4 regions of the Rahnella sp. BIGb0603 genome follow, and region 4 is predicted to be linked to each of the others. Evidence: predicted binding sites of a transcription regulator. Region 4 holds the regulator's gene; each other region holds the start of a gene.
What was found. Region 4 encodes PhoB, which activates phosphate uptake and scavenging genes when phosphate is short. Its sites were predicted from a motif close to CTGTCATAAAACTGNCNNAT; they were not measured.
Positions count from the first base shown of each region.

Region 1 (8,127 bases), 350 kb from region 4:
GCTCTTCGTCGCGCGACTGCCAGGAGATCGCCCCGCTTTTCACCGGAAGATGGCCCATAATGCAGTTCACCAGCGTGGTTTTCCCCACGCCATTTCGGCCGATCAGACACGTACATTGACCGCGGTACAGTTCGAGATTGATATCCCACAGAATATGTTTTTGCCCATAATACTGATTAACTGATTTTACACTTAACATCAGACCTCCCTCCCGCACGGAGCATTCCGCTGAACTTCGCTTTGACCGCCACTGTCACATTTCTGACATTTATGTTCCGCTGTTAACGCCGTAACACAGAATTAAATCCCGTTGATTACCGGCCAACCTCTCAGCATCAATTATAGATAAACAGCCATTAACCAGTGATAAATGGGGTTAACCGCTTTTTCCTTGCACTAAAAATGACTTTGCTTAGCAAAAAACAGGGTAATCATCAGATTTCACTTTCAGGTGAAAAAAGCGGTTCCGGCTACAGGAAACGCTTCCTACAGTGACACTGCAACTCTCAGGCCAAGTTTGTAAAAGTGCCGGGGAAAAGAGAAGTTACAGGGGTGTTAACAGCGGGGCGCACGGCGATTTAGGATTATTCATTAGTGTTGCTCAGGTTTTAACAGAACCGGTCAGACGCGGGAAAAGGGCAACTGCACTTTGCCAGTGCCGCTCTCTCTGATTTTGGTGCAAACGTAAGGGGAGTAAGAAGCAAAAAAATCCTGATGAGATGCACTTTTGGATTTTGCAAGAAACATCCGACCAGAAATCTAGGCAAAATAGGCATAAATAAAGTCTGAAAAAAGGGAAAAAATAACTAAAAAAGATGCTGATCCCCCCTCCGGCGTCCGAAGTGCACTTTTTGCCAACTCCCGCAGCACGGGGCGTGCTGAGAGTTATCCACTATTCCTGTGGATAACCATGTGCATGAGAGTAAGAAAAGATGCTACAGACGAGTCGGGGCGCGGGTTGTGCTCACTTTGCCCGTATTCGCAGCTTTTTGATGATGTTGTTAATAATCAGTGAGTTAGTTAAAAGCAATATGCCCGTAATTCGTTCGTCATAGTTGTGTCAGAATTCGTCAACCTGTGGTCAGAAAGTTAACGGATGAAAAATTTTGGGGATAATTGTCACCTGATGGTGAGAATTCTTTTTCGTAATAACCTAAAAAAGTGCAGATGAAGCAACCTGTTAAATCACCGGTGATTTTTATCGATTGGAGGCTGGTTTTATATACAGTACTATAGGGCGGTAAAATCAAGGCTGGCAAAATTCGCGGAGTCTTTCATACTGTTTTTCCGTGAGCGCCTTTCGTACGGCCTTATGCGTTTTCATTTCAGCCAGGTAGCCCGTCATGAGTAAAGAGTTCAAACTGCATTCCGAATTTAAGCCATCAGGCGATCAGCCTGAGGCAATACGCCGTCTGGAAGAAGGGCTGGAGAACGGTCTGGCGCACCAGACGTTACTCGGCGTTACCGGTTCCGGTAAAACCTTCACCGTCGCGAACGTGATTGCTGACCTGAACCGGCCGACGATGGTTCTCGCGCCCAATAAAACCCTCGCGGCCCAGCTATATGGCGAAATGAAAGAGTTCTTCCCGGAGAACGCCGTCGAATATTTTGTTTCTTACTACGATTATTATCAGCCAGAAGCGTATGTCCCGAGTTCAGACACGTTTATCGAAAAAGATTCCTCGGTGAACGAACACATCGAGCAGATGCGACTTTCCGCGACTAAAGCGCTGCTTGAGCGCCGCGACGTCATCGTGGTGGCATCCGTTTCGGCGATCTACGGTCTGGGCGACCCGGATTTGTATCTGAAAATGATGCTCCACCTGACCAAAGGGATGATTATCGATCAGCGCGCGATCGTGCGCCGTCTGGCCGAGCTGCAATATGCCCGCAATGATCAGGTTTTCCAGCGCAGTACTTTCCGCGTCCGCGGCGAAGTGATCGACGTCTTCCCGGCGGAATCGGACGATCTGGCGCTGCGCATCGAGCTTTTCGATCAGGAAGTCGAGCGGCTTTCCCTTTTCGATCCGCTGACCGGTCAGGTGCAGCACGAAGTTCCGCGTTTCACCATTTACCCGAAAACGCACTACGTCACCCCGCGTGAACGTATTTTGCAGGCGATGGAAGAGATCAAAGTCGATCTGGCCGATCGCCGCAAGGTGTTGCTGGATAACAACAAACTGCTCGAAGAACAGCGTCTCAGCCAGCGTACGCAGTTTGATCTCGAAATGATGAATGAGCTGGGTTATTGCTCGGGTATCGAAAACTATTCGCGCTACCTTTCGGGGCGCGGGCCGGGCGAGCCGCCGCCGACACTGTTTGACTATCTGCCTGCCGACGGTTTGCTGATAGTCGATGAATCCCACGTCACCATTCCGCAAATCGGCGGGATGTATAAAGGCGACCGCTCGCGTAAAGAAACGCTGGTGGAATACGGTTTCCGCCTGCCATCGGCGCTGGATAACCGCCCGATGCGTTTTGAAGAATTTGAAGCACTGGCGCCGCAGACGATTTATGTTTCCGCCACGCCAGGCGCTTACGAGCTGGATAAATCCGGCGGCGATGTCGTGGATCAGGTGGTGCGTCCGACCGGCTTGCTGGATCCGATTATTGAAGTGCGCCCGGTGACCACGCAGGTCGACGATCTGCTGTCTGAAATCCGCAAACGCGTTGCCATCAATGAGCGTGTGCTGGTCACCACGCTGACCAAACGCATGGCCGAGGATTTGACCGAGTATCTGGAAGAACACGGCGAGAAGGTGCGTTACCTGCACTCTGATATCGATACTGTCGAGCGCGTGGAGATCATTCGCGATTTGCGTCTCGGTGAATTCGATGTGCTGGTGGGCATCAACTTGCTGAGGGAAGGGCTGGATATGCCGGAAGTTTCTCTGGTGGCAATCCTTGATGCCGACAAAGAGGGTTTCCTGCGTTCCGAACGTTCGCTTATCCAGACCATTGGTCGTGCGGCGCGTAACCTCAACGGTAAAGCCATTCTTTACGGCGACAGAATCACGAATTCAATGGCCAAAGCTATCGGTGAAACGGAGCGTCGTCGTGCGAAACAGGAAGCTTACAACCTGGAAAACGGCATTACGCCGATGGGCCTGAACAAGAAGATTTCCGACATCCTGCAACTGGGCCAGCCGAAGACCAAAAAGAACAAAGACAAGCGCGATGCCGAAGCGGCGCAAACCTACAAATCGCTTACGCCTAAAGCGCTGGAACAGCGCATTAAAGAGCTGGAAAGCAAGATGTATGCGCACGCCCAGAATCTGGAATTCGAAGAAGCGGCCAATACACGTGACGAACTCCACGCCCTGCGTGAACAGTTTATTGCTCTTTCGTAAGGGAAAAATGATAAAGTGCGCGGCCTGAAAATTGATAAGGAAAAGCGAGCCAATGACTGATACACCACAAAATCCCGGAGCGGCGAAAGATCCGTTGCACGGTGTCACGCTGGAAAAACTGCTGACAACGCTGGTGGATAATTTTGGCTGGCCCGCACTGGCCTCGCAGGTCAATATCAACTGCTTCAAAAGCGATCCGAGCATCAAGTCCAGTCTGAAATTTCTGCGCCGCACGCCCTGGGCGCGTAAGGAAGTAGAAACGCTGTATCTGGATTTTATCGAAGGCCATTTGCGCCCTGATATGACGCGCAGCAAACGTCGCACGCCGCTCTCCGCTGAAAAGCCGCAAAAGCCTAAAGTCAGTACCGTGAAACCTGCCGCCGACAGCCCGTGGAATAATCATCCGCTGGTGAAAAAGTAAATCATTTGCATTTCATTGTGTTTATTTGAGGGAAAGAGTCGTGTCAGAGCAACATGTTCTTATTGTGGTGGATATGCAAAACGGCGTTTTCGCTTCCCCGCGTTATGACCGCAGCGGACGGGCTGAGCGTATTAATCAGCTGATTGACCGGGCAGGGCGCGTCATCTTCATTCAGCACGCTGAAGGTGAAATGACCGAAGGCAGCGAATTCTGGCAGGTTTTGCCTGAGCTACATCAGCCCGAAGGAGCGATTTCTGTCACCAAAACCGCCTGTGATTCTTTCTATCGCACCACGCTGGACGCGGTACTACAGGAACTGAACACGACCCGTTTTACGGTTTGTGGTTGTGCGACAGATTATTGTGTGGATACGACCATCAAAGTCGCCGCCAGCAAAGGTTATGCCGTGACCGTTGCGTCGGATGCGCATACAACCGGCGACCGTACGCATGTTACCGCGCAGCAACTGATTGGTCAGCACAACGAAGTGTGGCGTGAATTATCCGTGCCCGGCAATCCGGTCACAGTAAAAACCACCGCAGAAATTCTGGCTGACTGGCAGTAAATTCGGTTTCCCAAACGTCAAAAAGGCCGCTTTGCGCGGCCTTTCGTATTTCTGCTAATGATAAATCAGAGCATCTTTTGCAGCGCTTCTTCTACCGCCATCCGCAACATATCGCGGTCATGGCGATACGGAATATCACTGGCTTCCAGCGGGCTTTGAATAATCAGATGCGCTTTGGCACTTTCGCCCAGCGTCACTTTCGGCCCGACAATCGCGGCATCAGCGCGACGGCCAATGCGCTTTTCGATCATATCCAGTTTGTCATCCAGGGTCAGCGACGCCGCAGCAACGCTCAGCTCTTTCCCCAGATTCCCGATATATACGATGTGCGCACGGCTGCGGCGCAGGGCGGTGGTGAGATCTTCCATCAGCAACAGCGGCATCAGGCTGGTAAAGAAACTGCCGGGGCCAATCAGGATGAGGTTCGCTTCGGCGATGGCGTGCAACGCTTCGCGTGTGGCCGGAACCTGTGGCTCCAGCAGTAATTCCCGCGGTATTTGCGTCAGTTTATCGACGTTTACTTCGCCGTGAACCCGCTGACCGGTTGCGTCGATCGCGGCTAAATCTACCGGTTGTTCGGACATCGGAATCAGCTCAGCGTCCACTTTCAGCAGGCTGCGCACCAGATTGATCGCTTCCAGCGGACGGACGGTCAGGTGATCCAGTGCGCGCAGCATCAGGTTGCCGAGATTGTGTCCGTCCAGTTCGCCCTGGCCGCTGAAGCGGTATTCGAACATCGCCGAGGCTAAGCTCGGTTCGGTGATCAGCTGGTTGAGGCAGTTGCGCATATCGCCCCAGGCGATGCCGCCCACCGAACGACGGATTCGGCCGGTTGAACCGCCGTTGTCGGTCGTGGTCACAATGCCGGTGAGACGCGGGCCCAGCGAAGAAAGAGAAGACATTACGCGGCCCAGGCCGTGCCCTCCGCCTAATGCCACCACCCGGTCGAGGTCAGCTAATGTTCGATTGCGCATAAAGATCCTTGTGAAGCGGCCAGAGGTGAGAATAGTGCGTGCTCAGGGCACAATAATGATGCTGCAGAGACTTGTGTCGCCGGGAGATTTTACCTAATTTTGCAACAGGATGTTATCCCTTCGCAGTACTCTCAGCGCTTTCAAAATCAAGCGGTTTTATCGTTGAAAATGCTCTCTTTTGTCGTGAAAAATCGTTATATATCAAAATGCATAACGAAAAACCACCTTGGCGATCCGGTCTTCAGAGCGTTAAACTGTAGTCCGTTACCCGAATTCTTCATCGTTCTGCACTGAACGTGTTGAATCAACTCCTAGCCCTGGTTCCTAAGTTGCCTTTCTGACGTTGTTCCCACAGAAACAATATGGAGCCCTGGCCGTGACAATCAGTCACCAGGGTGCATGGCAGAAATGCCCGCATCTCCCGTATTTGGAAAGGTGTTTAGGTGCTTCAACTTACTGATGCTTTTGCCCGCAAGTTTTATTACTTGCGGCTGTCGATCACTGACGTGTGCAATTTTCGTTGCACCTATTGTCTGCCGGACGGTTACAAGCCGCACGGGCACAGCAATAAAAGCTTTCTTTCGCTCGATGAAATCCGTCGGGTCAGTCGCGCGTTCGCCAATCTGGGAACGGAAAAAGTGCGCCTGACCGGTGGAGAACCGTCGCTGCGCCGTGACTTCTGCGACATCATTGCCGCCGTTCGCGAAAACCCCTCAATTAAAACGCTGGCCGTGACCACCAACGGTTACCGCATGGCGCGTGATATCAGCAAATGGCGTGATGCGGGGCTGACAAACATTAACGTCAGCGTCGACAGCCTTGATGCCCGCCAGTTTCACGCCATCACCGGCCAGGATAAATTCCGCGATGTGATGGCCGGCATTGACGCCGCGTTTGACGCTGGTTTCAGCAAGGTCAAAGTCAATACCGTGCTGATGCGCGATGTGAATCACGCCAGTCTGAACACCTTCCTCGACTGGATTAAAACCCGTCCGATTCAGCTGCGTTTCATCGAACTGATGGAAACCGGCGACGGCGGCGACCTGTTCCGCAAACACCATGTATCCGGCGAAGTCCTGCGCGAACAGCTGGTGCGTCAGGGCTGGCAGTTACAGGTTCGTTCCCGCAGTGACGGCCCGGCGCAGGTGTTCAGCCATCCGGATTATCTCGGTGAAATCGGTCTGATCATGCCGTACGAAAAAGACTTCTGCGCCAGCTGTAACCGGCTGCGCGTCTCAGCCATCGGCAATCTGCATTTGTGTCTTTTCGGCGAGCAGGGCATTCCGCTGCGCGATTTATTAGCCGACGACATGCAGCAGGACGATTTGATGGACAGGATCCAGGGCGGCCTCAGCCGTAAAAAACAAACGCACTTCCTGCATGAAGGCAATACCGGAATAACCCAGAACCTGTCGTTTATCGGCGGCTGAGTCCGGCATTAATCGTTTAAGGAGCAAACTGATGAGCAAAGCCAGCAAAGAATTTTTGCCGTTATCTGTGGCGATCATGACGGTTTCTGACCGCCGCACCGACGCGGAAGATACCTCCGGCCATTACCTGAAAGAAGCCGTGACCGAAGGCGGCCACCACGTTGTGGCGCAGCAAATTGTTAAAGAGAGCATTTACAGCATTCGCGCCGTGGTTTCTGCGTGGATTGCAGATGAAAAAATTCAGGCCATTCTGATCAACGGCGGTACCGGATTTAACGCGGGCAACAATACGCCGGAAGCCCTGAAGCCGTTATTTGACCGTGAAATTGAAGGTTTCGGCGAGCTGTTCCGTATGGTGTCTTTCGAAGATATCGGCACCTCGACCATTCAGTCACGCGCCATCGGCGGTATTGCCAATCAGACGGTGATTTTTGCCATGCCGGGATCAACCCGCGCCTGCCAGACCGCCTGGGAAAATATCATCGAAGCACAGCTCGACGCCCGTCAGGGGCCGTGCAATTTCACCCCACATTTGAAGAAATAAGAATGTCTGAATTAACCCACATTAATGCTTCCGGTGATGCCCACATGGTGGACGTTTCCGGTAAAGCCGAAACGGTTCGCGAAGCGAGTGCAGAAGCGTTTGTAGAAATGGCCGCTGACACGCTGGCGATGATTATTAACGGCAATCACCACAAAGGTGATGTCTTTGCCACGGCGCGTATCGCCGGGATTCAGGCAGCCAAAAAGACCTGGGATTTAATCCCGCTGTGTCATCCGTTACTGCTGACCAAAGTGGAAGTGAATCTGGAAGCTCAGCCGGAACATCACCGCGTGCGCATCGAATCCCGCTGTCGTCTGAGCGGCAAAACTGGTGTGGAAATGGAAGCGCTGACGGCGGCTTCTGTAGCGGCGCTGACCATTTACGACATGTGCAAAGCGGTACAGAAAGATATGGTGATCGGCCCGATCCGCCTGCTGGAAAAAAGCGGCGGTAAATCAGGCGACTTTAAGGCGGAAAGCAAGGCTGAAGGTAAGGTAGAAATATGATCGACATTTTATTCTTCGCCCAGGTCCGTGAGTTAACCGGGACGTCCGGCCTGCAATTGCCGGCTGATTTTTCCACCGTGGAAGATTTGCGCAATTCCCTGACCAGACGCGGTGACCGCTGGGCACTGGCGCTGGAATCCGGCAAACTGCTGGTGGCTGTTAACCAGACGCTGACCACGATGGCGCATCCGCTGGTAGCGGGCGACGAAGTGGCGTTCTTCCCGCCAGTGACCGGGGGCTGAGATGGACAGGACAAAAATTATTGTGGATGCCGCCCCGTTTAACGTTGGCGAAGAGTACAACTGGCTGGCGCAGTCAGACGCCGACGGCGCGGTAG
Region 1 is NZ_JANUEX010000001.1:681,893-690,019, reverse strand. It holds gene M2403_RS03255 (ABC transporter ATP-binding protein) at 1-199, opposite strand, end outside; gene uvrB (excinuclease ABC subunit UvrB) at 1,344-3,350, shown strand; gene M2403_RS03245 (VF530 family DNA-binding protein) at 3,403-3,771, shown strand; gene M2403_RS03240 (isochorismatase family protein) at 3,812-4,336, shown strand; gene yvcK (uridine diphosphate-N-acetylglucosamine-binding protein YvcK) at 4,402-5,310, opposite strand; molybdenum cofactor riboswitch at 5,607-5,764, shown strand; gene moaA (GTP 3',8-cyclase MoaA) at 5,754-6,740, shown strand; gene moaB (molybdenum cofactor biosynthesis protein B) at 6,772-7,284, shown strand; gene moaC (cyclic pyranopterin monophosphate synthase MoaC) at 7,287-7,790, shown strand; gene moaD (molybdopterin synthase sulfur carrier subunit) at 7,787-8,032, shown strand; gene moaE (molybdopterin synthase catalytic subunit MoaE) at 8,034-8,127, shown strand, end outside.
Region 1: uvrB (excinuclease ABC subunit UvrB) is a predicted target of PhoB. The motif match lies at 1,045-1,064, and genes of this name have one in related genera.

Region 2 (8,127 bases), on a different contig from region 4:
GTTCCTGCCGCTGTGCATTGAGAAACGCCGCCAGATCGACATCAGGCAGTAAGTTAACGCTCACAAACTCGCCAGGCTGCCAGAAGCTGGAAAGTTGCAGAACCGCCGGGCCGGACATCCCGCGATGCGTAAACAGAATGCTTTCGCGGAACACTGTGCCATCCTCCGCGGTCAGCACAGCGGGCACGGAGACGCCGGAAAGCGTCTGTAAATGCTCGAGCAGCGGCTTGTGCAGCGTAAACGGCACCAGACCGGCGCGGGTCGGTAACACTTTCAGGCCAAACTGTTCGGCCAGACGATAACCGAAAGGCGACGCGCCCAGCCCCGGCATGGAAAGTCCGCCGCTGGCAACCACAAGTGAGTGAGTACTTACAGTTGAGCCATTCACTTTGATAATAAAGCCATCTTCGGTTTTCTGAACGTCTGAAATCTCGCTGCGCAGACGCACATCGACATTCCCCCGTTCACATTCTTTATCCAGCAACGCCACAATTTGTGTCGCTGAATCATCGCAAAAAAGCTGGCCGAGCGTTTTCTCGTGCCAGGCGATGTTGTAGCGGTTGACCAGATCGATGAAATCCCACTGGGTGTAACGCGCCAGCGCGGATTTACAGAAATGCGGGTTTTCCGAAAGATAGGCAGCCGGTTCGGCATACAGATTGGTGAAGTTGCAGCGACCGCCGCCCGACATCAGAATTTTTCGTCCGGTTTTTTTGCCATTATCCAGCAGCAGAACCCGGCAGCCACCCTGTCCGGCCTGCGCTGCACAGAACATGCCTGCCGCACCCGCACCAATGACTACCACATCAACCTGTTCCACTTTTGGCCTCTCTTACCGGAAATTTCAGCTACGTTTTAGACAGGGCTTCCCCCTGTGCCAATGGGCTTTAGCCGCATTGCGACGCGGATTGTAAGGGACAGACGCCCCTTAAACCAGCCGGAGAGGTGGTTTTCTGAACGTCGTAAGTAAATGTTTCAGCGCCTAAACGAGGAATAAGATTTTGATATATAAAAAATAAATTGAAACAACGCCAAATATTGAACTGTTTTTAGTCAAAAAAATGTCATATTTTCCTTTTCCCGTCCCCCTGTTCTCGCAGATAATGCGCGGCGTTCATGACCACTAACTGGCGTAACAATTATGCTGCATCTATTTGCCGGGTTGGATATTCATACCGGTTCGTTATTGATTCTCGCGTTACTGTTTGTTCTGTTCTATGAAGCCATTAACGGTTTCCATGATACGGCCAACGCAGTAGCAACCGTCATATACACCCGGGCAATGCGTTCGCAATTAGCGGTCGTGATGGCAGGGGTATTTAACTTCTTTGGCGTCCTGCTCGGTGGTTTGAGCGTGGCCTATGCCATCGTCCATTTACTTCCAACCGATTTGTTGCTGAATGTAGGTTCCGCGCATGGCCTTGCCATGGTGTTCTCTATGTTACTGGCGGCGATCATCTGGAACCTCGGCACCTGGTATTTTGGTCTGCCGGCGTCCAGCTCCCATACCCTCATTGGCGCTATTATCGGCGTGGGTTTGACTAACGCGCTGATGACCCACACGTCAGTGGTTGATGCGTTAAACATCCCGAAAATGATTGGCATTTTCGCCTCACTAATCGTCTCACCGCTGGTCGGGATGATTATGGCGGGAACCATGATTTTCCTGCTGCGTCGCTACTGGAGCGGGAATAAAAAACACGCCCGTATCCACCTGACGCCGGCAGAACGTGAAAAGAAAGACGGCAAGAAGAAGCCGCCATTCTGGACCCGTATTGGCCTTATTCTGTCCGCAATCGGCGTGAGTTTCTCTCACGGTGCGAACGATGGTCAGAAAGGTATCGGCCTGATCATGCTGGTGTTGATTGGCGTGGCTCCGGCAGGTTTCGTGGTGAACATGAGCGCGACCGGTTACGACATTGCCCGTACCCGCGACGCCGTGACGCACCTCGGCCAGTATTATTCGCAGCATGTTGATGCGGTGCCACACGTTGTGGCGCAGACGCCTCTGGTGCCTGCACCGGACGTCAATATCGCACCAGCCGATGAGACAAAAGTGTTCCATTGCGACAGCAGCCACGCACTTGATGCGATTGGCCGTGCGCAGACACTGCTGACTAATCTTCAGTCTTACAGCGATCTGGCACCGGAAGAACGCAGCCACATGCGCCGCCTGCTAATGTGTGTTTCTGATACTGCCGATAAAGTCGCTAAACTGCCGGAAACTTCCGCGGCGGATAAACGCTTCCTCGGCGAGCTGAAAACCGACATTCTGCAAACTGTCGAATATGCCCCGATTTGGATCATCATCGCGGTCGCGCTGGCGCTGGCGCTGGGTACCATGATTGGCTGGAAGCGCGTTGCGACCACCATCGGTGAGAAGATTGGTAAGAAAGGCATGACCTACGCTCAGGGCCTGTCTGCGCAGATGACGGCAGCGGTGTCTATCGGTGTGGCCAGTTACACCGGTATGCCGGTTTCCACCACGCACGTGTTGTCCTCTGCGGTTGCAGGTACCATGATTGTGGATGGCGGCGGTGTTCAGTCTAAAACCGTGAAAAACATCGCTATGGCGTGGATTTTAACCCTGCCCGTGTCGATTGTTCTTTCCGGCGTGTTGTACTGGATTGCGCTGAAGCTTATCTGATAAACCTGCGTGCTCAGGCACGGATGTAAAAAAGGCGGCCTTGTTCTCAGAACCGGTCGCCTTTTTTTATTCCCTTTTTCACACTTTCCTCGCAACGATTTTAGACGTGTCAGTACCAGATCAACATGGCCATCATACTGATAAGAATCAGTCCAACCAGACATGTCGTCAGGACAAACTGGCCGCGTACTCTTTCACACCGGCGGATAAACTCAGGGTCGTGATGTTCAACATAGCGCTGAGCATAAATATAGCGAACCAGTCTTATCTGCTTGCCGGGCTGGCCGTGGGAAGTAAAGAATCCCCCGCCGTCCACGTACTGATACAGCAACGGATCACAGCCCCGCAGCACCACCAGCAACGCGCGCAAAGACGAGTAATAACGCAGCATATTCACCACACACACAAAACATAAAGCCCAAAACAGCGCAACGGGACTGATCATGATTCCCCCTCAAGGCGAACTGACACCGCGCAATGCCGCTCAAAATCTGCCGCACACCCGACGTTTCGCCCTGCCTTTCCGCGATTTCACACCCCCGGGCAACCATCGCCCGCCCTCTTTTCTTATCACAGAAGAATGCTAAAGCAGGAGAAGCCTGCATTATTGAGTGTAGGAAACGAATCTGTAAGTGTTCATATTATTTGTATCTATAGATTGTCAGATTAGGAAATGGGATCTGTATGCTTGATTTGTCTCACCATTTTGGCGCTATACTGACGTCATGACATTCGCATGATGCTGATATAGCTTTTAACTGACTTATGGAAGGAGTTTTCTTATGGCTTACAAACACATATTGATTGCTGTTGACCTCTCACCTGAGAGCAAAGTTTTAGTCGAGAAAGCGGTTTCCATGGCGCGTCCGTATAACGCCAAGGTGTCCCTGATCCACGTTGATGTGAACTATTCAGACCTCTACACCGGCCTGATTGACGTGAACCTGGGCGACATGCAGAAACGTATTTCCGAAGAAACGCACCACGCGCTGAACGAGCTTTCGCAAAACGCCGGTTACCCGATTTCAGAAACCCTGAGCGGCAGCGGTGATTTAGCCCAGGTGCTGGTCGATGCCATCAACAAATACGGCGTGGATTTAGTACTGTGCGGCCACCACCAGGATTTCTGGAGCAAGCTGATGTCCTCCGCACGCCAGCTGATCAACACCGTCCATATCGACATGCTGATCGTGCCATTGCGTGACGAGGAAGAAGAAGCGTAAGACGCGACGTATGCGCGTTGATGAGAAAGAGGTGCCAGTGGCACCTCTTTTTTTATGGGGATTTACAGCGGCGTATAAATATCAAACCGGTGGTTTTTCGTGATAACCGCAGCCTGCGCGGCGATGTCCGCCATCGGTGGCGCATAGTCAGGGCGTTTCACTACAATCCTTTTGGTCGCTAACCTGCGCGCAGGTTCCAGCAGGCCATCGGCATCTTCGTCCGGGCCAACCAGCCCCTGAAACACGCGCATCTCTTTCTTCACCAGTGCACTTTTTTGTTTGTGCGGATACATCGGATCGAGATACACCACTTCAGGCTTTGGCGAAAGCTCAGAGAGCGCGGTCAGGCTTGAAGCATGCAGCAACGTCATGCGTTCACGCAGCCACGGGCCGATTTCCGCATCACGGTAGCCGCGCGCCAGCCCGTCGTCGAGCAAAGCCGCCACCACCGGATTGCGTTCCAGCATCCGCACTTTGCAGCCCAGAGAGGCCAGCACAAACGCGTCGCGGCCCAGACCTGCGGTGGCATCGACGACATCCGGCAGATAACTGCCTTTGATGCCGACCGCTTTTGCCACCGCCTCACCGCGTCCGCCGCCAAATTTACGACGATGCGCCATCGTGCCGCCGGCGAAATCGACAAAAATGGCACCGAGTTTTGGCTCGTCGCGTTTGCGTAATTCCAGACGCTCAGGCGTCAGCACCAGCGCCATCATGGCATCCGGGTCGGACGTCAGATTCCAGCGCTGTGCCAGAACAGATAAGGCGCCTTCATCGGCGCCTTCTTCACAGAGTAAACACACGCTCACAGGCAGAAATTATCCTTTGATACCGTAATGACGCAGCATAGCATCCAGTTGCGGCTCACGCCCGCGGAAGCGTTTGAACAACTCCATCGGCTCTTCGGAACCGCCGCGCGACAGAATATTATCCAGGAACGACTGCCCGGTTTCGCGGTTGAAAATCCCTTCTTCTTCGAAGCGGGAATAGGCATCAGCAGACAGTACTTCCGCCCACAGATAGCTGTAGTAACCCGCCGCATAACCGCCTGCAAAGATATGGCTGAAGGCGTGCGGGAAACGTCCCCAGCTTGGTGACGGCACAACCGCAACCTGCTTCTTGATTTCTGCCAGGGTTTGCAGGATTTGCGCGCCTTTGGCCGGGTCATATTCCGCATGCATACGGAAATCGAACAGACCGAATTCCAGCTGACGCAGAATAAACAGCGCCGCCTGATAGTTTTTCGCGGCCAGCATTTTATCCAGCATCTCTTTCGGCAGCGGTTCGCCGGTTTCGAAATGCCCGGAGATGAACGCCAGCGCGTCCGGCTCCCAGCACCAGTTTTCCATAAACTGGCTTGGCAGTTCGACGGCGTCCCACGGCACACCGGCAATTCCGGCAACGCCTGGCGTGTCGATGCGGGTCAGCATATGATGCAAACCGTGGCCGAATTCGTGGAACAGCGTGGTAACTTCGTTGTGCGTAAACAGCGCCGGTTTATTGCCGACCGGGCCGTTGAAGTTACAGGTCAGATACGCGACCGGCTTTTGCAGTTTGCCGTCGGCTTTACGCATACTGCCGACGTAATCGTTCATCCAGGCTCCGCCACGCTTGTGTTCGCGGGCATACAGGTCGAGATAGAAACTGCCGCGCAGATCGCCGGATTCATCGAACAAATCGAAGAAGCGCACGTCTTTGTGCCAGGTTTCCACGTCTTTGCGTTCTTTGGCGGTGATGCCGTAAATGCGTTTCACCACTTCGAACAGCCCTTCCAGCGCGCGTTGTTCAGGGAAATACGGACGCAGTTGCTCGTCATTGATGGAGAACAGATGCTGTTTCTGTTTTTCGCCGTAGAACGGCAAATCCCAGGCTTCCATTTCGTCCACGCCAAAATGTTCTTTCGCAAAAGCACGAAGCTGCGCCAGTTCACGTTCGCCTTGCGGGCGGGCACGCGTCGCCAGACCGCTCAGGAAATCAATCACCTGTTTCGGGCTTTCGGCCATTTTGGTGGCCAGCGACATCTCCGCGAAGGAATCAAAACCTAACAGCTGAGCCAGCTCGTGACGCAGCGACAAAATCTCTGCCATCACTTCGCTGTTGTCCCACTTACCGGCATTCGGGCCCTGATCGGACGCACGGGTGCCGAACGCGCGGTACATTTCTTCACGCAGCGAACGGTTTTCGCCATAGGTAATCACCGGCAGATAGCTCGGGATATCCAGCGTCAGCAGCCAGCCTTCCTGTTCTTTCGATTCGGCCAGCGCTTTCGCCGCCGCCAGTGCGCTTTCCGGCAGGCCTTTCAGTTCGGCCTCATCGGTAATCAGCTTGCTCCAGCCCATCGTGGCATCGAGCACGTTGTTGCTGTACGTCGAACCCAGCTCAGACAGACGCGCCGAAATTTCGCCGTAGCGTTTCTGTTTTTCGACCGGCAAACCAATGCCGGATAACTCGAAATCACGCAGCGCGTTATCAATCGCTTTTTTCTGCGCAACGGACAGCGTAGTGAAATGCTCGCTGTCTTTTAAATCGCGATAAGCCTGATACAAACCGGCGTGCTGCCCGGTCCAGGTGCTGAATTCAGATAAAATTGGCAGACATTGCTCGTACGCTTCACGCAGTTCCGGGCTGTTTTTGACTGCGTTCAGATGCCCGACCGGCGACCAGATACGGCTCAGACGGTCGTCGCTTTCCGCCAGCGGCTGGCACAGATTTTCCCAGGTATAAGGCGCGCCCTGAGCGACCACGCGTTCAATCGTCTGGCGGCTTTCTTCGATCGCAGATTGCATCGCAGGGACGATATGTTCGGGTTTGATCGCAGAGAAAGGCGGCAGGGAGAACGGTTTTAAGAGCGGATTGTTCGACGCGTTTTGCTGTTCAGTCATAGGGCCAGTCCTTCGTTAATTCGGGTGGGTTTGATGCGCCTGAGGCGCACCACGCCGTGAATTCGGGTCGTCTTAAAGATGACGTAACTTCTAACATGCGGTCAAGTTGCGGCGAAATCAATGGGCCGGGCAAATTCGTCGGCTCAGAAGAAGTTATTAACCGCATCAATAACTCACATCTCAAACATCACTCTCAATTTGGATCCGCCTCGCATTTTTCATCATGAGTTCTGCCCGTCAGGTAAACCTTATTTACAGCAGGGTTAATCGTGCTATTTTTCATCTGGCATATGCCAGTTAAGCTATCTCGAAAAATCACATCATGGATAGAAACGAAAATGAAAAAACTCAAGATTGTCACGCTGGGCGGCGGATCGAGTTACACGCCGGAACTGATTGAAGGTTTTATCCGCCGGTACGATGAATTGCCGGTCACCGATTACTATCTGGTGGATATCGACGCGGGCGCGGAGAAGCTGAAAATTGTCGGGGAACTGGCAAAGCGCATGGTGAAGAAATCAGGATTACCGATGACGGTTCACCTCACTACCAACCGCAACGAAGCATTGTTTGACGCGGATTTCGTCACCACGCAGTTACGCGTCGGCCAGCAGGAAGCACGCATTCACGATGAAGCCATTCCACTGAAATACGGCGTTCTCGGGCAGGAGACCACCGGCGCGGGCGGCTTTATGAAAGCGCAGCGCACCATTCCGGTCCTGCTGGATTTATGCCGTGATATGGAAAGGCTTTGCCCGGATGCGTGGCTGATCAACTTCACCAATCCCGCCGGAATTGTCACGGAAGCCATCGAAAAATATTCCCCAATAAAAACGCTGGGCATCTGCAGCGGCGCAAACAACATGATGATGGAAGTTGCAGGCGTTTACGGCGTTGAGCGCCGCGACGTTTACGCCAGAGTAATGGGGCTGAACCACCTGATTTTTGCCGATCAGATTGCGGTAAAAGGTCAGGACGTCACCGCCGGATTTATTGAAATGCTGGCGAAAAGCGCGGGCGGCAGCTCGTTAAAAAATGTCCCGGACATTGGCTTACCGCCTGATTTTATCCGTGCGCTCGGCTTGTTTCCGCTCTCGTACCTGAAATACTTTTATCTCAGCCGGGAAATGGTCGAACACAGCCTTCAGGACTGTAAAGCGCACGGTACACGCGGCGAGCAAACCCGAGAAATAGAACGAAAACTCTTTGAAATTTATAAAAATCCTCAGCTTGAGTCCAAACCGAAAGAGCTGGAAAGCCGCGGCGGCGCGTATTACTCGGAAACGGCCTGTTCCATCATCAGCTCAATTTATAACGATAAAAAAGAAATCCACGTCGTGAATACGCCAAACCGGGGCGCAACGCGCGATCTGGA
Region 2 is NZ_JANUEX010000009.1:149,696-157,822, forward strand. It holds gene M2403_RS21170 (NAD(P)/FAD-dependent oxidoreductase) at 1-820, opposite strand, end outside; gene pitA (inorganic phosphate transporter PitA) at 1,142-2,647, shown strand; gene uspB (universal stress protein UspB) at 2,757-3,092, opposite strand; gene uspA (universal stress protein UspA) at 3,430-3,870, shown strand; gene rsmJ (16S rRNA (guanine(1516)-N(2))-methyltransferase RsmJ) at 3,933-4,679, opposite strand; gene prlC (oligopeptidase A) at 4,689-6,752, opposite strand; gene M2403_RS21200 (6-phospho-beta-glucosidase) at 7,091-8,127, shown strand, end outside.
Region 2: pitA (inorganic phosphate transporter PitA) is a predicted target of PhoB. The motif match lies at 1,051-1,070, and genes of this name have one in related genera.

Region 3 (8,127 bases), on a different contig from region 4:
GTTGCTGGATTTATTCAATGCCGAAGTGGTGATGTGCGATGAACTGCACGACCCGACGGCGCAGCTGGCAGAATTAGCTGAGCGCCTGGAAGGGCAAGGTTTTCGTCCGTACGTTGTGCCGGTCGGCGGCTCGAATGCGCTGGGTGCGCTGGGATATGTCCGGTGTGCGCTGGAGATTGCTGAACAGTCTTCCGCGAGTTTCGTCGATTTCAGCGCAATCGTGGTGGCGTCCGGCAGTGCGGGGACACACGCCGGGCTGGCGGTCGCATTGCAGCATTTAATGCCGGATACACAACTGATAGGCGTGACGGTGTCACGTAAAGCCGGCGCGCAGCGTCCGAAGGTGGAAACCATTGCCCGTGACGTTGCTGCCAGTTTGCAGTTTGATGAAAAAATACCGCAAATCGTTTTGTGGGATGATTATTTTGCACCGCGCTACGGTGAGCCGAATGAAGCGGGAATGGCGGCGGTGAAATTGCTGGCGGAGCAGGAAGCGATGCTGCTGGATCCGGTATATACCGGCAAGGCAATGGCCGGTTTGCTCGACGGCATCGAACGCGGATTATTCCCGGACGAAGGCCCGATCCTGTTCATCCATACCGGCGGCGCGCCGGCACTGTTTGCGTATCATCCGCAAGTGTGATGCCATACAGTACGCTTATGCAATTTTGCACTAAGATTATGAAATTATATTCCTGATAACTCTCGCGGCGGGTGCTACTGTGCGCAAATCGTCAGATATATAACTTTCTAACATCGATAATAACTGAGGTGTATATGGTTTTTTCCACATTGCGTCGTCGTTTACTTCTGGGTGCTGTGGCCGTCAGCCTGACAGCCGGTATGGTCACCAACAGCTTTGCTGATGAAGGCTTACTGAAAAAAGTGAAAGACCGCGGCACGCTGATCGTCGGTCTGGAAGGGACTTACCCTCCGTTCAGTTTCCAGGGTGAAGACGGCAAACTGACCGGTTTTGAAGTGGAATTCGCCGATGCGCTGGCACAGCATATGGGCGTGAAAGCGAAGCTGCAACCGACCAAATGGGACGGCATGCTGGCTTCTCTGGAATCCAAACGTATTGACGTTGTCATCAACCAGGTGACCATTTCCCCTGAACGTGAGAAGAAATATGACTTCTCCACGCCGTACACCGTTTCCGGTATTCAGGCGCTGACCAAAAAAGGTAACGAAGGCTCAATCACCAAGCCGGAAGATCTCAAAGGTAAGAAAGTGGGCGTGGGTCTGGGCAGCAACTACGAACAATGGTTACGCGCGAATGTTCAGGGCGTGGACGTTCGTACCTATGATGATGACCCGACGAAATATCAGGATCTGCGCGTAGGCCGTACCGATGCGATTCTGGTTGACCGCCTGGCCGCGCTGGATCTGGTGAAGAAAACCAACAACACCTTAGCCGTTGCCGGTGCGCCGTTCTCCCGTCTGGAATCCGGTGTTGCGATCCGCAAAGACAACCCTGAATTACTGGCCGCCATCAACAAAGCGATTGCAGAAATGCAAAAAGATGGTTCTTTAGCCAAAATTTCCGAGAAGTGGTTCGGGGCTGACGTCACCAAATAATTATCCGTTAAACCCGGAGCTGATCTTGCTCCGGGTTGTTTCAGGATACACATCCAAAAGGTCTTTATCGGATGCAAGAAAGTATTCAACTGGTGCTGGATTCAGCACCATTTTTATTGAAAGGAACCCTGTTTACCCTCCAGCTGAGTCTGGGCGGTATGGTCTTCGGGTTAATATTAGGCTTTATGCTGGCGCTGATGCGCCTTTCGCATTTCTGGCCACTGTCGTGGCTGTCACGTTTTTACGTCTCCGTATTTCGCGGTACACCGCTGATTGCACAGCTGTTTATGATTTACTACGGTTTGCCACAGTTTGGTATCGAACTGGATCCTATTCCGGCGGCTATGATTGGCCTCTCACTCAACACCGCGGCTTATACTTCTGAAACCCTGCGAGCGGCGATTTCGTCAATTGAAAAAGGGCAGTGGGAAGCGGCGGCAAGTATCGGCATGAACCCCTGGCAGACGATGCGCCGCGTGATTTTACCGCAGGCGGCACGTACTGCGTTGCCACCGCTGGGCAACAGCTTTATCGGATTAGTGAAAGATACCTCCCTGGCGGCGACCATTCAGGTGCCGGAACTGTTCCGTCAGGCTCAGTTGGTCACCTCCCGCACGCTGGAAGTGTTCACCATGTATCTGGCCGCATCCATTATTTACTGGGTGCTGGCGACCGTTTTATCCTTCCTGCAAAACCGTCTGGAAGACCGCGTTAACCGCCAGGATCAGGAGCCTTCATGAGTACCATTGACGTTAAGCAACTGACGAAGAAATTCCACGGCCAGACGGTTTTGCACGGTATCGATTTACAGGTCAATGCCGGTGAAGTCGTCGCGATTATCGGGCCGAGCGGTTCGGGAAAAACGACGCTTCTGCGCAGCATTAACCTGCTGGAGGAGCCGGACGGCGGCACGATCAAAGTCGGCAATATCGAAATTGACGGCAACAAGCCGATCAGCAAACAAAAAAATAAAGTCCGCGAACTGCGTCAGCAGGTGGGCTTTGTGTTCCAGAACTTCAACCTGTTCCCGCACCGTTCTGTGCTCGAAAACATTATTGAAGGCCCGGTGATTGTGAAGGGCGAACCGAAGGCGAAAGCCATCGCGACGGCGCGTCAGCTGCTGGAAAAAGTCGGATTAAGCGGCAAGGAAAACGCTTACCCGCGTCGCCTTTCCGGCGGTCAGCAACAACGCGTAGCGATTGCCCGCGCGCTGGCGATGAGCCCGGAAGTGATCCTGTTCGACGAACCGACCTCTGCCCTCGACCCGGAACTGGTCGGCGAAGTGCTCAACACCATCCGCGCGCTGGCGCTCGAGCACCGCACCATGGTCATCGTGACCCACGAGATGAGCTTTGCGCGCGATGTTGCGGACAGGGCGATCTTTATGGATCAGGGGAAGATCGTAGAGCAGGGGCCTGCGAAGGCGCTATTCTCGAACCCGCAGCATGCGAGGACGAAGCAGTTCCTTGAGAAGTTTCTGGCGCACTAGATTCAGTTTTGTGCACAAGCCGCTGCACAAGGCGGCTTTCAGTCACTGGATCGGGAAGATTTAGGTTTCTCACTTGCAGTGAGGGCTGACAGCTGACCGAGTAAATTTCGGTTTCGGCGGTAGCCGCTGAGCGATCATTGCAATTGAAAAACCGAAACTTTCGCGATCCAGTTAAAACCAGATGCCACGTTGGATGGCAATCCAAAACAATGGTTTTGAGCCGCCAAAGCAGCGGCCTCCTGCTTATTTAATATTCATTGCTTCCCGCATGGTATAGAACAAATCCGTCTGGTCGGTCAGCCCGACGACGTTTGCGGCGTGTGGCCCGAACGCGGCGATCCGCAACTGAGTCCCGGTGTGACCCTGCGAGTCATCCTCGGAATTCCCGTAACTGATGGTCATCGGCGCGCCATCTTTGGTGGTCAGCGTTTGCGTGAGGCCGGGGGCTTTGGCGTCGGCTTCGATAATCTGGCTGGAATGCGCGTGATCGGCGGTCACAATCACCAGCGTATTGCCATCCTGACGGGCAAATTCGAGGGCTTTCTGCACCGCTTCATCCAGATCTACCGTCTCACCAAACTGACCGCAAGGGTTGGCAGCGTGATCTTGCTTATCAATCGACGCACCTTCGACTTGCAGGAAGAAGCCGTTCTGATTGGTTTTCAGCAGGTCGATCGCTTTTTCGGTCATCGCGGCCAGCGTCGGGATCTCTGCGGTGCGCTGCGGATTGGCTTCGCAGGTGACGGCAGGTTTATCGATATTGCCGTGATACGTGGCTTTCGGACCCTGCCAGCGTACCGGCATATTGCCGTCGGCGAATAAGCCCAGCAGCGGTTTTTTCTGGTCGGCCTGTGTGATAGCGTTCAACTGGTCGGCGTTTTCTACCCACACATAACCTTGCGCCAGCGCCTGGTCTTTCAGAGATTTACCGCTGAATTCGCCGGCTTTCGCCAACTGACTGAAGGATTTTTTGCCGCCGCCCAGCGTGACGTCGGCGCGTGCCTGCAACAGCTGTTCAGTGATGGAACCGCGTCCGCCATTTTCCAGCGCGTTGCTGGCGCATTTTTCGGCCGTTTCTTCCGGGCCATAGCATTTACGGGACGTGACATGCGCGATTTGGGCGGCTGGCGTGGCGTCCTGCAATTCTGCCGTCGAGACGTTGCCGGTCGCTTTGCCTGCGGCTTTGGCGATCTCGAGAATGGTCTGGTGATCTTTACCGTTTACGTCCACCCCGATCGCGCCGTTATAGCTTTTTACGCCGGTCGTCCAGGCGGTGGCTGAGGCGGCGGAATCCGTCACATAGCTTGGTTTCTGTGTCTTTTTATCCAGAGAATAATGCGTGTACTGACCGGTCAGCGGCAGGGCATCGATGCCTTTGAAATAACCGCCTGCGCCTTCTGCATAATTTCGTGCGGAAGTGATTTCAGAATCGCCCATTCCGTCGCCAATCAGCAGGATTACGTTCTTCACCGTTTTATCCGAAAGCGAAGCTTTCAGCGCTGCCGTCTGGTCACCGCTCAGACGACGAGCGCCACCCGGTTCAGTCAGCACGCCTTTTGCTGCGCGGTCTGTCAGGGCGTCCGGCTCAGCGGCGAAAGCGCTGGCGGATGTGGAAACCAGCAGGGCGGCAGAGAGTGCGTGGGCAAGCAGGGAGAGAGGTTGTTGCATGGTCAAAACTCCTTTTGATAAACCGTCAGAAATAAAAAAACACAGATTGTTGTATTTTGTTACCGGTAGGTTAAGTCAGAGTTATGACGTTTTAATGACAATTCGGTCTGCTGATAAGCAGTTCGAATATGATCGAGGTGTTTCCTTGTGAAGAAGCCGCGCACATGGCGGCTTTCGGTTACAGGACCAGGAAAGTTTCGGTTTTTTTACTTGCAGTGAGGCACCAGGACTCTGACCGGGAAGTTTCGGTTTTTCAAGAACAGCTATCACTCAGAGGCAGGCGCCGAAACCGACCAAAAGGGGAAAGTGCTTTTCCCCTTTTGGATTTCCCCACGCTTTTTCAACACGCGCTACGCTCGCTGGCCATGTTTCAGCAACTCCGGTTAGTGCCGCAAACGCCGCCGCTGCGCGGTACTCTCACTTCAGGTTCGAACCTGCTTGAAAAAAGACTCTCGCTGTTTCTCACCGTTCATTCGACGTCGTTTTGAAAGCGGCCAGGGGCTTATCTAAATTCAAAAGCAGAATGGTTTATCTTTTAAAAAAGCCTCCAGCCGCTTTCAGAAAGCTTGCCGAGCTAAGTGTTTCGAGACCTGTGGCTCGAAACCGAGTGAGGGTACCGCGCAGCGGCAAGTTTTCGCGGCAATAGCGCTGGCCCCTGAAACATAGCCAGCGAGCGATAGCGCGCAGTTAGAAAGACGCGGAGATTCCAAAGAGGCCCCGTCCTGGGCCTCTTTGGTCGGTTTCGACGCAGCAGGTTAAGTGAACACAGTTATTGAAAAACCGAAACTTTCCCGGTCATAGTTACAGCCCCTCACTGCAAGTGAAAAACCGAAACTTCCCCGGTCAGAGTCCTGGTGCCTCACTGCAAGTGAAAAGCCGCCCAATTGCAGCGGCTTCTGCAATCTATCACCCGATTGTCATCAGACTCGCATTCCCGCCCGCTGCCGCGGTATTCACACTCAGTGAACGCTCATGCAACAGACGCTCCAGCAGGATGTTATCTTCGCCGCGCGCAAACCCTTGTACTGAAATAATCGCGCCAGGGCGCTTGGCGATAAGCTGACAAAGTTCGCGGAGCTGATCGGCGTCGCCGTGGTAAATCACTGCGTCAAATACCGGTGCCTCGTTCTGCCAGTCTTTGGCGAAATCGACACGTTCCTGTACCGCTTGCGGTAACTGGCTGAACAGTTCGCGCTGTAACGGCGCATCCGGCCAGAGAATACGGCAACCGGTCGCGGTGACGGCGGCGAGCTGGGTCAGCGCATCATCCTGATTGTCTGACAACGCCAGAACGCGCTCACGCGGCAATAATGCGTAAGTGTTACGTTCCCCGGTTGGCCCCGGCAGGGTACGCAAAGTGCCGCCCTGACTGGTTTGTGCGAAGCGCTCGCACACGGCAATCAGGTCTTCGCGATGTTTCTGCTCCGTCGCCCATTGTTGCAACGCGCGGTGCGGTGCCAGTAACGCTTCGCGTACAGACGTGTCCAGCGGCAGTTCGCGATCCTGACGCAATAACGTTTGCTGCACGGCGTCCTGCGGGCGGCTGCTCAGCAGGCGGTACAGGTATAGCGGACCACCGGCTTTCGGGCCGGTTCCGGATAAGCCTTCACCGCCAAACGGCTGCACACCCACGACAGCGCCGACCATGTTGCGGTTCACGTACATGTTGCCGACGTGCGCCTGCTGCGTCACGCGGTGGATGGTTTCGTCGATGCGGGTATGGATCCCCAGCGTCAGGCCGTAACCGGCGGCATTAATCTGACCGATCAGCTTATCCAGATCCTGACGGGCATAACGCACCACATGGAGTACCGGGCCGAAGATTTCTTTCTTCATTTCATCGAAGCTTTCCAGCTCGATAAGCGTCGGTTTGATGAAGGTTCCGCGCGTCCATTCCTGCTGATCGGCGGCAAATTCCTGCGTGGCCTGATACACCGTGCGGCCTTTGGCGCGCATGGCATCGATGTGTTTCTCGATACCGGCTTTGGCTTCGGCGTCGATCACCGGCCCGATATCGGTACACAACCGTTCAGGGTTGCCCATGCGGCATTCGGCCATCGCGCCGCGCAGCATTTGCAGCGTATGGTCGGCGACGTCGTCCTGAATACACACCACGCGCAGGGCGGAACAGCGCTGACCGGCGCTGTCGAAAGCTGATGCCACGACATCGGTCACCACCTGTTCGGTGAGCGCGGAGGAGTCCACAATCATCGCGTTCAGGCCGCCGGTTTCGGCGATAAGCGGCGTCGGACGCCCCTGCGGATCCAGACGACCGGCGATGTTGCGTTGCAAAATTCCTGCCACGTCGGTGGAACCGGTAAACAGCACGCCGCGGACGCGTTCGTCGTTCACCAGTTGCGAGCCCACGGTTTCCCCCTGGCCCGGCAACAGTTGCAGCACACCCGTCGGAACACCGGCTTCATGCAAAATGCCCACGGCCAGCGCGGCAATCAGCGGCGTTTGCTCAGCCGGTTTTGCCAGCACGCTGTTGCCTGCGGCGAGGGCGGCGGCAATCTGCCCGGTGAAGATCGCCAGCGGGAAGTTCCACGGGCTGATACACACAACCGGCCCGAGCGGACGGTGCGAGTCATTGGCAAAGTCTTCACGGATCTGGCCTGCGTAATAGTGCAGGAAATCCACCGCTTCACGTACTTCGGCGATAGCGTTATTAAAAGTCTTTCCGGCTTCACGCACCAGCACGCCAAGCAAGCTTTGCAACTGCGCTTCCATCAATTCTGCGGCGCGTTGCAAGATTGCGGCGCGCTCTTCGGGAGGCGTCGCAAACCAGATAGCACCGGCGGCGGTGGACGCATCCAGCGCACGGCTGATTTCGTCCTGCGTGGCTTCACGCACGTAACCGACGATATCGCCGTTTTCAGCCGGGTTAATGACTGGCAGGAATTCGCCCTCATCGGTCTGTGCATCAATCATCGGCTGGGCCTTCACCGGATGGCTGGCGCTTTGCAGCAGGGCGCTGGAAAGCGACGCCAGACGGTGTTCGCTCGACATATCCAGCCCGGCAGAGTTCACGCGTTTGTCGCCGTACAAATTGCGCGGCAACGCGATACGCGGATGCGGTAAACCGACCTGACCTTCGCTGGCGGCCAGCGCTTCGACGGCCAGAACCGGATCGGCAACCAGTTCGTCAATCGGCAAGGTGGCGTCAGCGATACGGTTAACGAAGGAGGTGTTCGCACCGTTCTCCAGCAGACGACGCACCAGATACGCCAGCAGCGTTTCATGCGTGCCGACGGGGGCATAAATGCGGCAAGGGCGGTTCAGTTTGCCCTCGCTGATTTTGCCGACAACCTGCTCGTACAGCGGTTCGCCCATGCCGTGCAGGCACTGGAATTCGTACTGACCGGGATAGTAGTTGTTACCGGCCAGCTGAT
Region 3 is NZ_JANUEX010000002.1:646,371-654,497, reverse strand. It holds gene M2403_RS07995 (D-cysteine desulfhydrase) at 1-643, shown strand, start outside; gene tcyJ (cystine ABC transporter substrate-binding protein) at 778-1,578, shown strand; gene tcyL (cystine ABC transporter permease) at 1,650-2,318, shown strand; gene tcyN (L-cystine ABC transporter ATP-binding protein TcyN) at 2,315-3,067, shown strand; gene phoA (alkaline phosphatase) at 3,311-4,735, opposite strand; gene M2403_RS07970 (hypothetical protein) at 4,864-5,223, shown strand; gene putA (trifunctional transcriptional regulator/proline dehydrogenase/L-glutamate gamma-semialdehyde dehydrogenase) at 5,642-8,127, opposite strand, start outside.
Region 3: phoA (alkaline phosphatase) is a predicted target of PhoB. The motif match lies at 4,817-4,836, and genes of this name have one in related genera.

Region 4 (8,127 bases):
CACCGCGAAAATGCATCACGCTCGGGCTGGGAATAGTCATTTTCGGCACAGCCGTTCCGCTGATACTTTTCAGGAAACGGAAATCTTCCAGCATCGGGTGCGAACCAAAACCGAGTTTGCTCACCACTTTGATACTGCGCGCTTTCGTCTGTACGCCGTTGAACTGGATCCCCTGAACCGCATCATAACCTTCCACCCCTTCCAGGCCTTCGAAGAAGTCAAAGTGCCACCACGCACGGCGGAACTCGCCATCCGTCACCACCTGCAGACCGGCTTCACGCTGCAAATCCACCACACGGCGGATTTCAGTGTCTTCCACCGCGCGCAGCTGTACTGCATTAATTTCACCGGCCTGAAACTGTTTGCGGGCTTCTTTGATCGCGGCCGGACGCAGGAAACTGCCAACGACGTCAGCGCGGAACGGAGGGGTAGTACGTTGCATGAAAACTCCTTATGGCATCACGCCCCTGGCGGAATGCGAATGATTTACAAAGTAAATAATTACGTTGCGTTATTTATAGACATCTGGATGTCTAAACGGCTTTAAGGCCATACTGTCATGCAGCCTCTTCACTCACAACAGAGGAATTTTCATGGGACGTGAAATAAATTCATGATCATCAGGCAGAATCGCGCCATAAATAGAAATGAAAAAGCCTGCTATCGGCTGATAACAGACTTTATGTAAATTGCTGAAATTAAGGTTTTACGGTGACCGGGGAGTCTGAACCCTGAGGAACAATCAATTTTGGTGCCAGCGTGAACATAAACCGCGTGCCGACGCCGACTTCGCTGAGAACTTCGAGTTTCGAATTATGGTGGCTGAGCGCATGTTTTACGATGGCGAGCCCCAGTCCGCTGCCGCCGGTCTGGCGTGAGCGCGCCTTATCCACACGGTAAAAACGTTCGGTCAGACGCGGTAAGTGCTGCGGCGCAATGCCCGGCCCGTTGTCACTTATCTGAAACTGCGCGCCATGTTGAATTTGCTGCCAGCTGACTTCAATCCGCGTGCCCGGCGGGGTGTGATTCACGGCGTTATACACCAGATTCGATACCGCACTGCGCAGCTGATCTTCATTGCCAAAGACTTTCAGCTTTTCGTTTACGCGAAACACCACTTCATGTTTCCCGCCGCTTAACGTCTGCACTTCCCGCTCAAGCATGCTGAGCATCACCGGAATATCGACCTTCTCGTGCATATCGATATTGGCGGATGCTTCGATTTTCGACAGGGTCAGAAGCTGCTTCACCAGCCCGTCCATACGCCTCGTCTGCTCCTGCATCGTATCCAGCGCTTTGGTGCGGAACGGCTCTTCCAGCTTGGCGTCTTCCATCATTTCCAGATACCCCTGCAACACAGTGAGCGGCGTGCGAAGTTCATGGCTGACGTTGGCAAAGAAGTTACGTCGCGCGCCTTCGAGCTGACGCATCTGCGTGACGTCACGCGCCACCATCAGAAGCTGCCCCTCGGAATACGGCATCACGCGAAACTCGACGTAATGTTCATTATTGAGTTGCAGATTCAGGGCACGGCTGAAGTCACGGGTCTGGATCCAGGTGCGGAATTCCGGATAACGCAGCAGGTTAAAAATATGCTGGCCGTTATCTTCCGGCCAGCGGAAACCGAGCAGATCCTGCGCCAGTCCGTTACACCAGAAGATATTGCCTTCTTCCGTCGCCAGAACCACCGCATCCGGCAGCGATTCGGCACCGCTGCGGAAACGTTTGATCAACTGACCTAATTCACGACGACGTCGCCGGTTACGCATCTGCATCTGGTTCAGCCCGTAAAACAGCGGTTCCCAGCTCCAGCGCCCGTTCGGCGGGGTGATGCTGCGGTCAAGCCACAGCCAGTGAGAGAGTTTAAGCTGATTGTAATAATTCCAGCCCAGCGCCGCGACCAGCGACGCAAAGAGGAGCCAGCCGAAATGGCCGACGAAAATTCCGAGGATCAGGGCTGGCAGACAAAAGAGAAAAAATTCGCCGGCCAGACGTTTCCATGACAAACGTTCTAACACACAGGTTCTCCGCTGTGGGGGACTCAATAACGCGTTGAGAAACGATATCCGGTACCACGAACAGTCTGGATCATTCTGTCATGTCCACTGGTTTCCAGCGCTTTACGCAAACGACGAATATGCACGTCTACCGTGCGATCTTCCACATAAACGTTAGTGCCCCACACGTTATTGAGCAACTGTTCTCTGCTGTAAACGCGTTCGGAATGGGTCATAAAGAAGTGTAACAACTTAAATTCGGTCGGCCCCATATCGAGCGCCTGCTCGTTGGCCATCACCCGGTGAGACGACGGATCCAGACTGAGCCCCTGCATGTCGATCACTTCTTCGACCGCCATTGGCGAAATCCGGCGCATCACCGCTTTAATACGGGCAACCAGTTCTTTTGGTGAAAACGGTTTAGTGATGTAATCATCGGCACCGACTTCCAGGCCGCGCACCCGATCTTCTTCTTCACCGCGAGCGGTCAGCATCATCACCGGAATTTCGCGGGTCAGTGCTTCACGTTTAAGGTGCTTAATAAACTGAATACCGGAACCGCCGGGTAGCATCCAGTCGAGCAGGATCAGTTCTGGGTAAGGTTCCACTAACTGGCCAATCGCTGAATCAAAATCTTCAGCTTCTACTGCCTGATATCCATTCTGTTCCAGTACAAAACACACCATTTCACGGATTGGAGCTTCGTCTTCAACCACCAATATACGTCTAGCCATCGTAGGTCCTGCCAATAGGTTAGCGATCTTTTATTTGATTGCGGGCGCCATTATGCGTCAGTTTTGTGACAGATTTATGAATGAAAATGATGGTTCATTTAAGGCAAATATGACAGATAAATTCCCGCCATCCTGCTGAAATTGGTCTGATTTATCGGGGACAGGTTCCCCCGCCGACGTTTATACTTTGCACCATTGTCGTCATACAGGGTTCACACGGGAGTCTCATGCGCCTGATCCACACCTCCGACTGGCACCTCGGCCAGTACTTTTTTACCAAAAGCCGCGCCGCTGAACATCAGGCATTTTTGCGCTGGCTGACCGGTCAGGTGCAGCAGCATCAGGTGGACGCCGTCATTGTCGCCGGGGACATCTTTGATACCGGTTCGCCGCCCAGTTACGCCCGCGAGTTGTACAACCGCTTCGTGGTGGAATTACAACAAACCGGCTGTCAGCTGGTGGTGCTGGCCGGGAATCACGATTCCGTCGCCACCCTCAATGAATCCCGCGAACTGCTTTCGTGCCTGAATACACGGGTGATCGCCACCGTAGGCGAAAATCTGGAGGAACAGGTTTTAGTGCTGAACACGCGTGAAGGCCAGCCCGGCGCGGTGTTGTGTGCCATTCCGTTTTTGCGTCCGCGCGATTTACTCGCCAGCCAGGCCGGACAGTCCGGCAGCGACAAACAGCTCGCGTTGCAGGAAGCCATTGCGGCGCATTATGACGCGCTATATCAGGCCGCACTGGCGAAGCGTCAGAAACTTGGTATGCCGTTGCCCATTATCGCTACCGGCCATCTGACCACCGTCGGCGTCAGCACGTCTGACTCCGTGCGCGACATCTATATAGGCACGCTCGACGCCTTCCCGGCCCAGGCATTTCCGCCGGTAGATTACGTGGCGCTCGGGCATATTCACCGCGCCCAGTGCGTCGCAAAAACCGAACATATCCGTTACAGCGGCTCGCCGATTGCCCTGAGTTTTGACGAACTGAGCAAAGCCAAAAGTGTGTACTTACTCGATTTCGACGGCGCTACGCTTAACGCCATCGACACGCTGGAAATCCCGGTTTTCCAGCCTATGCAGATCATCAAAGGTTCGCTGGCTGAAATCGAAAAACAGCTGGCGCAGTTTGCAGGCGGCGATATGCAAAAGCCGGTCTGGCTGGATATCGAAGTCGCCACGCAGGATTATCTCAGCGATATTCAGCGACGCATTCAGACGCTGACCGCAGATTTGCCGGTGGAAGTCGTTCTGCTGCGCCGCAGTAAAGAACAGCGCATCAGCAGCATCGAACAACAGGAAAAAGAAACGCTCAGCGAGCTGAGCGTCAGTGACGTGTTTGAACGACGTCTGGCGCTGGAACCGGATCCTGATGAGCCGCGTCAGGCGCGGATGCGCACGCTGTTTGCGCAGGTCGTTGAACAGATCACCAGCGGTCAGAATGCGGAGGACGGCGCACAATGAAAATTCTCAGCCTGCGATTAAAAAACCTGAACTCGCTGGAAGGCGAATGGAAAATTGATTTCACCGCTGAGCCGTTTGCCAGCAACGGTTTATTTGCCATCACCGGCCCGACCGGCGCGGGGAAAACCACCCTGCTCGACGCCATTTGTCTGGCGCTTTATCACCAGACACCGCGTCTGAACGTCACGCCGAGTCAGAATGAACTGATGACCCGCCACACCGCCGAATCGCTGGCGGAAGTCGAGTTTGAGGTCAAAGGCATTGGCTACCGCGCGTTCTGGAGCCAGCGCCGGGCCAAAAACTCGCCGGACGGCAATTTACAGGCGCCGAAAGTGGAACTGGCACTGCTGGCCGATGGAAAAATTCTGGCCGACAAAGTGCGCGATAAACTTGATGCCATCGCCGAGCTGACCGGGCTGGATTTTGGCCGTTTCACCAAATCAATGATGCTTTCACAAGGCCAGTTCGCCGCGTTCCTGAATGCCGATGCCAACGACCGCGCGGAATTGCTGGAAGAACTCACCGGCACCGAAATCTACGGGCGGCTTTCTGAGCGCGTGTTTGAACAACATAAAGAAGCCAAAAATCAGCTCGACGGTTTGTATCAGCGTATGGCAGGTATCGAGTTGCTCAGCGAAGAGCAGCGTCAGGCGTTCGAAACGGAACTGGCCGCGCTGAACGCGCAGGAAATTATCCTCAGCCAGCAGGCGCTTCAGCGCCAGCAGGATCTGAACTGGCTGCAACAATGGCAACAGGTGCAGCAAAAATATCAGCAATCTCAGCAGCAGCTGACGGCGGCAGAGCAGGAAAACCTCGCCGCAGCGCCGCAGTTGCAACAACTCGCGCGCAGTGAACCGGCTGAAAAGCTGCGTCCGCTGCTCAGCGACCGGTTGCGCTGTGAGAAAGAAACACAGGAGTTACAGCAAGCGCTCACGCAACTGGTTCAGCAACAGCAACAACAGGCCGCACAGATGACACCGCTGGCTTTGGCGCTGGAACAGGCGAAAACCGCTCGCCAGAAACAGGCCGGAGAGCAGCGCCAGCTACAGACGCTGATGGACGAAAAAGTTCTGCCGCTGGATAGCGAAATTGCCCGGTGGCACAAATCACTGACTGACACGCAGCAGGCCGTCAGTGAAGTACAGAAACAGGCCAGTGAGCATAACGCGACGCTGGCGAAAATCACCGAAGAACGGCAGAAACTGGAGGTACAGAGTCAGCAGCATCAGGCGAAACACACCACGCTGACCGCCGCGCTTGAGACTCAGCAACAGCGTCAGGTTGAACTGGAAAAACAGCAGCCGCTGACGGCGTTGCAGAAGCGGCAATCTGAACTGGCGCAACTGCGTCCGGTACGCCAGCAGCTGTTCTCACTCGCACAGATTTTCCCTCAGCTCGACTCACGTGTCCGTCAGCAGCATCAGGATTTTGCGCAGAATCAGACGGCAATCGCGGAAGAAGAAGAACGCCTTGGCAAAATCCGTCTGCAATGCCAGAAACAGCTCGAGCATCTGAATGATGTCAAAGCGCGGCTGAAAAGCGAGGAACTGATCGTCAGCCTGACGGCAGAACGCGCGAATCTGCAAAGCGGCCTACCCTGCCCGCTGTGCGGTTCCACCTCGCATCCGGCGATTGAAAGTTATCAGGAGATCAAACCGTCTGAAACCGCGCAGCGTGTTGAGAAAATGCAGCTGGAATTTGATGCAGCGAAAGCCAGCGGAATCGAGCTGGCCGCGAAAATTAAAAGCCTGAAAGAACACCAATTGCGCCTGCAAACGCAGCTTGAGCACGACCAGCAGCAACTGAACGCGCATCTCGAAAACTGGAAGAAAATCAGCGCTCCGCATGGTCTGACGTTCACCCTGAATGATGCGGCGGACATTCAGCAATGGCTGGCGTCATGCGATCAGGAAGAACAGCAAACGCAGGAAACCCTCCGCCAGCATGAACAGCTGGCCCGTGCGCTGCAACAGGCGAAAGATGCCCTCAGCGAAGCCGCCGGCGAACAACAAAAAGTCCAGCAGCAGAGTGCATTGCTGGCAGAGCGTTTTACGCTGACGCAGCAAAACCTGACGAAGTCTCTGGAACAGCTTGAACGCCTGCAAACCCAGTATGCGGATGGCGAGAAAACGCTGAAGGAACTGACGGCGCAGCGCACAGAACTCTTCGGCGCCCGTCAGGTTACGCAGGTTCGCGAGCACTTACATCAGCAACAACAAGCCGCCGAGAAAGCGGTCAGCGAAGCCGAGACTGCCCTTCACCGGGCGCAGGAACTTCGCGACAAACTGGCCGGTCAGCTCGCCAGCACGCAACTGCAACATCAGCAGGCCACGGCCCGTCTGCATCAGGCACAAACAGACTGGCAACAGGCGCTGGCCCACAGCGAGTTTGCGGATGAAGACGCAGTGAAACTCGCGATGCTCGACGACGCATTACGCCAGCAACTCCTTCAGCGTAAAGACCAGTTGCAGAAACAGCGGGTACAGGCTCAGGCGTTGTTAAGCGACGCGAAAGAGACACTGGAGAAACAGCGGCTCGCACGCCCGGCGCATGTGAGTGAATACGAAAGCGATCTCACGGCGCTGATGGCCGAGCAGGAGTCGCTGTCACAAAGCCTGAAAGCGCTGCAACAGCGCACCGGCGAAGTGAGTAATCAGCTTAAATTCGATAAGGAACGCAGCGGCAGCCAGCAGCAGTTAATCGCGCAGATTGCGCAGGCGCAGCTGACCTGTGATGACTGGGGATATCTCAATCAGATGATTGGCTCCAGCGATGGCGCGAAATTCCGTAAGTTCGCGCAGGGGCTGACGCTGGATCATCTGGTGTATCTGGCGAACCGCCAGCTGGAAAAACTGCATGGCCGTTATCTGTTGCAGCGTAAAACCAGCGACGCGCTGGAGTTGCAGGTTGTCGATACGTGGCAGGCAGACGCCGTGCGTGATACCCGCACGTTATCCGGCGGCGAGAGCTTCCTGGTCAGTCTGGCGCTGGCGCTGGCGTTGTCAGATCTGGTGAGCGATAAAACCCGCATCGATTCGCTGTTCCTCGACGAAGGTTTCGGTACGCTCGACGCCGACACGCTGGACACCGCGCTGGACGCCCTCGACAGCCTGAACGCCTCCGGTAAAACCATTGGCGTGATCAGCCACGTTGAAGCGATGAAAGACCGCATTCCGGTGCAAATCAAAGTGACCAAGGTGAACGGGCTGGGCGTCAGCCGCCTGAGCAGTGAATTTAAAGTCCCGTCGCAGTAAACGATACAGCCGCATGATGCCGTGACATCATGCGGCTTTTGTCTGCCAGAAAATTACAACGCGAAGCGCGACTGCGGCCACAACCAGGCTGCACCGCGAACACCGCTGGAATCGCCGTGAACCGCTTTAAGGATCGGCGTTTCACATTCGCCGCCAAAGACCCACTGTTTGATCAGCACGGGAACGGTCTGGTACAGACGATCGACGTTGCTCATGCCGCCGCCAAAAACGATGACATCCGGATCCAGAATATTCACCACGTTGGCCAGCGCTTTAGCCAGACGACGCTCGTAGCGGCCCAGCGCCAGCTCCGCCGTTTCGTCGCCCTGCTCAACAAGCTCAATAATTTCCGCACCTTTCAGCCGCTGGCCTGACAGCCGGAAATAATCTTCTGCAAAACCGGTGCCCGACACAAACGTCTCCACGCAGCCGGATTTGCCGCAATAGCACGGCACGTCGCGGGCAAACTGAATTTCGTCTTCATCCTGCCACGGCAGCGGGTTGTGTCCCCATTCGCCTGCATTGCCGTTGCCGCCCGCGTGCGCCACGCCGTTAAGCGCAATACCGGAGCCGCAGCCGGTACCAATAATCACGGCAAACACGGTGTGACGGCCTGCGCCTGCGCCATCAGTGGCTTCGGAAACCGCCAGACAGTTCGCGTCGTTAGCAATATGCA
Region 4 is NZ_JANUEX010000001.1:1,027,993-1,036,119, forward strand. It holds gene M2403_RS04900 (cobalamin-independent methionine synthase II family protein) at 1-442, opposite strand, end outside; gene phoR (phosphate regulon sensor histidine kinase PhoR) at 699-2,018, opposite strand; gene phoB (phosphate response regulator transcription factor PhoB) at 2,042-2,731, opposite strand; gene sbcD (exonuclease subunit SbcD) at 2,959-4,197, shown strand; gene sbcC (exonuclease subunit SbcC) at 4,194-7,451, shown strand; gene mak (fructokinase) at 7,505-8,127, opposite strand, start outside.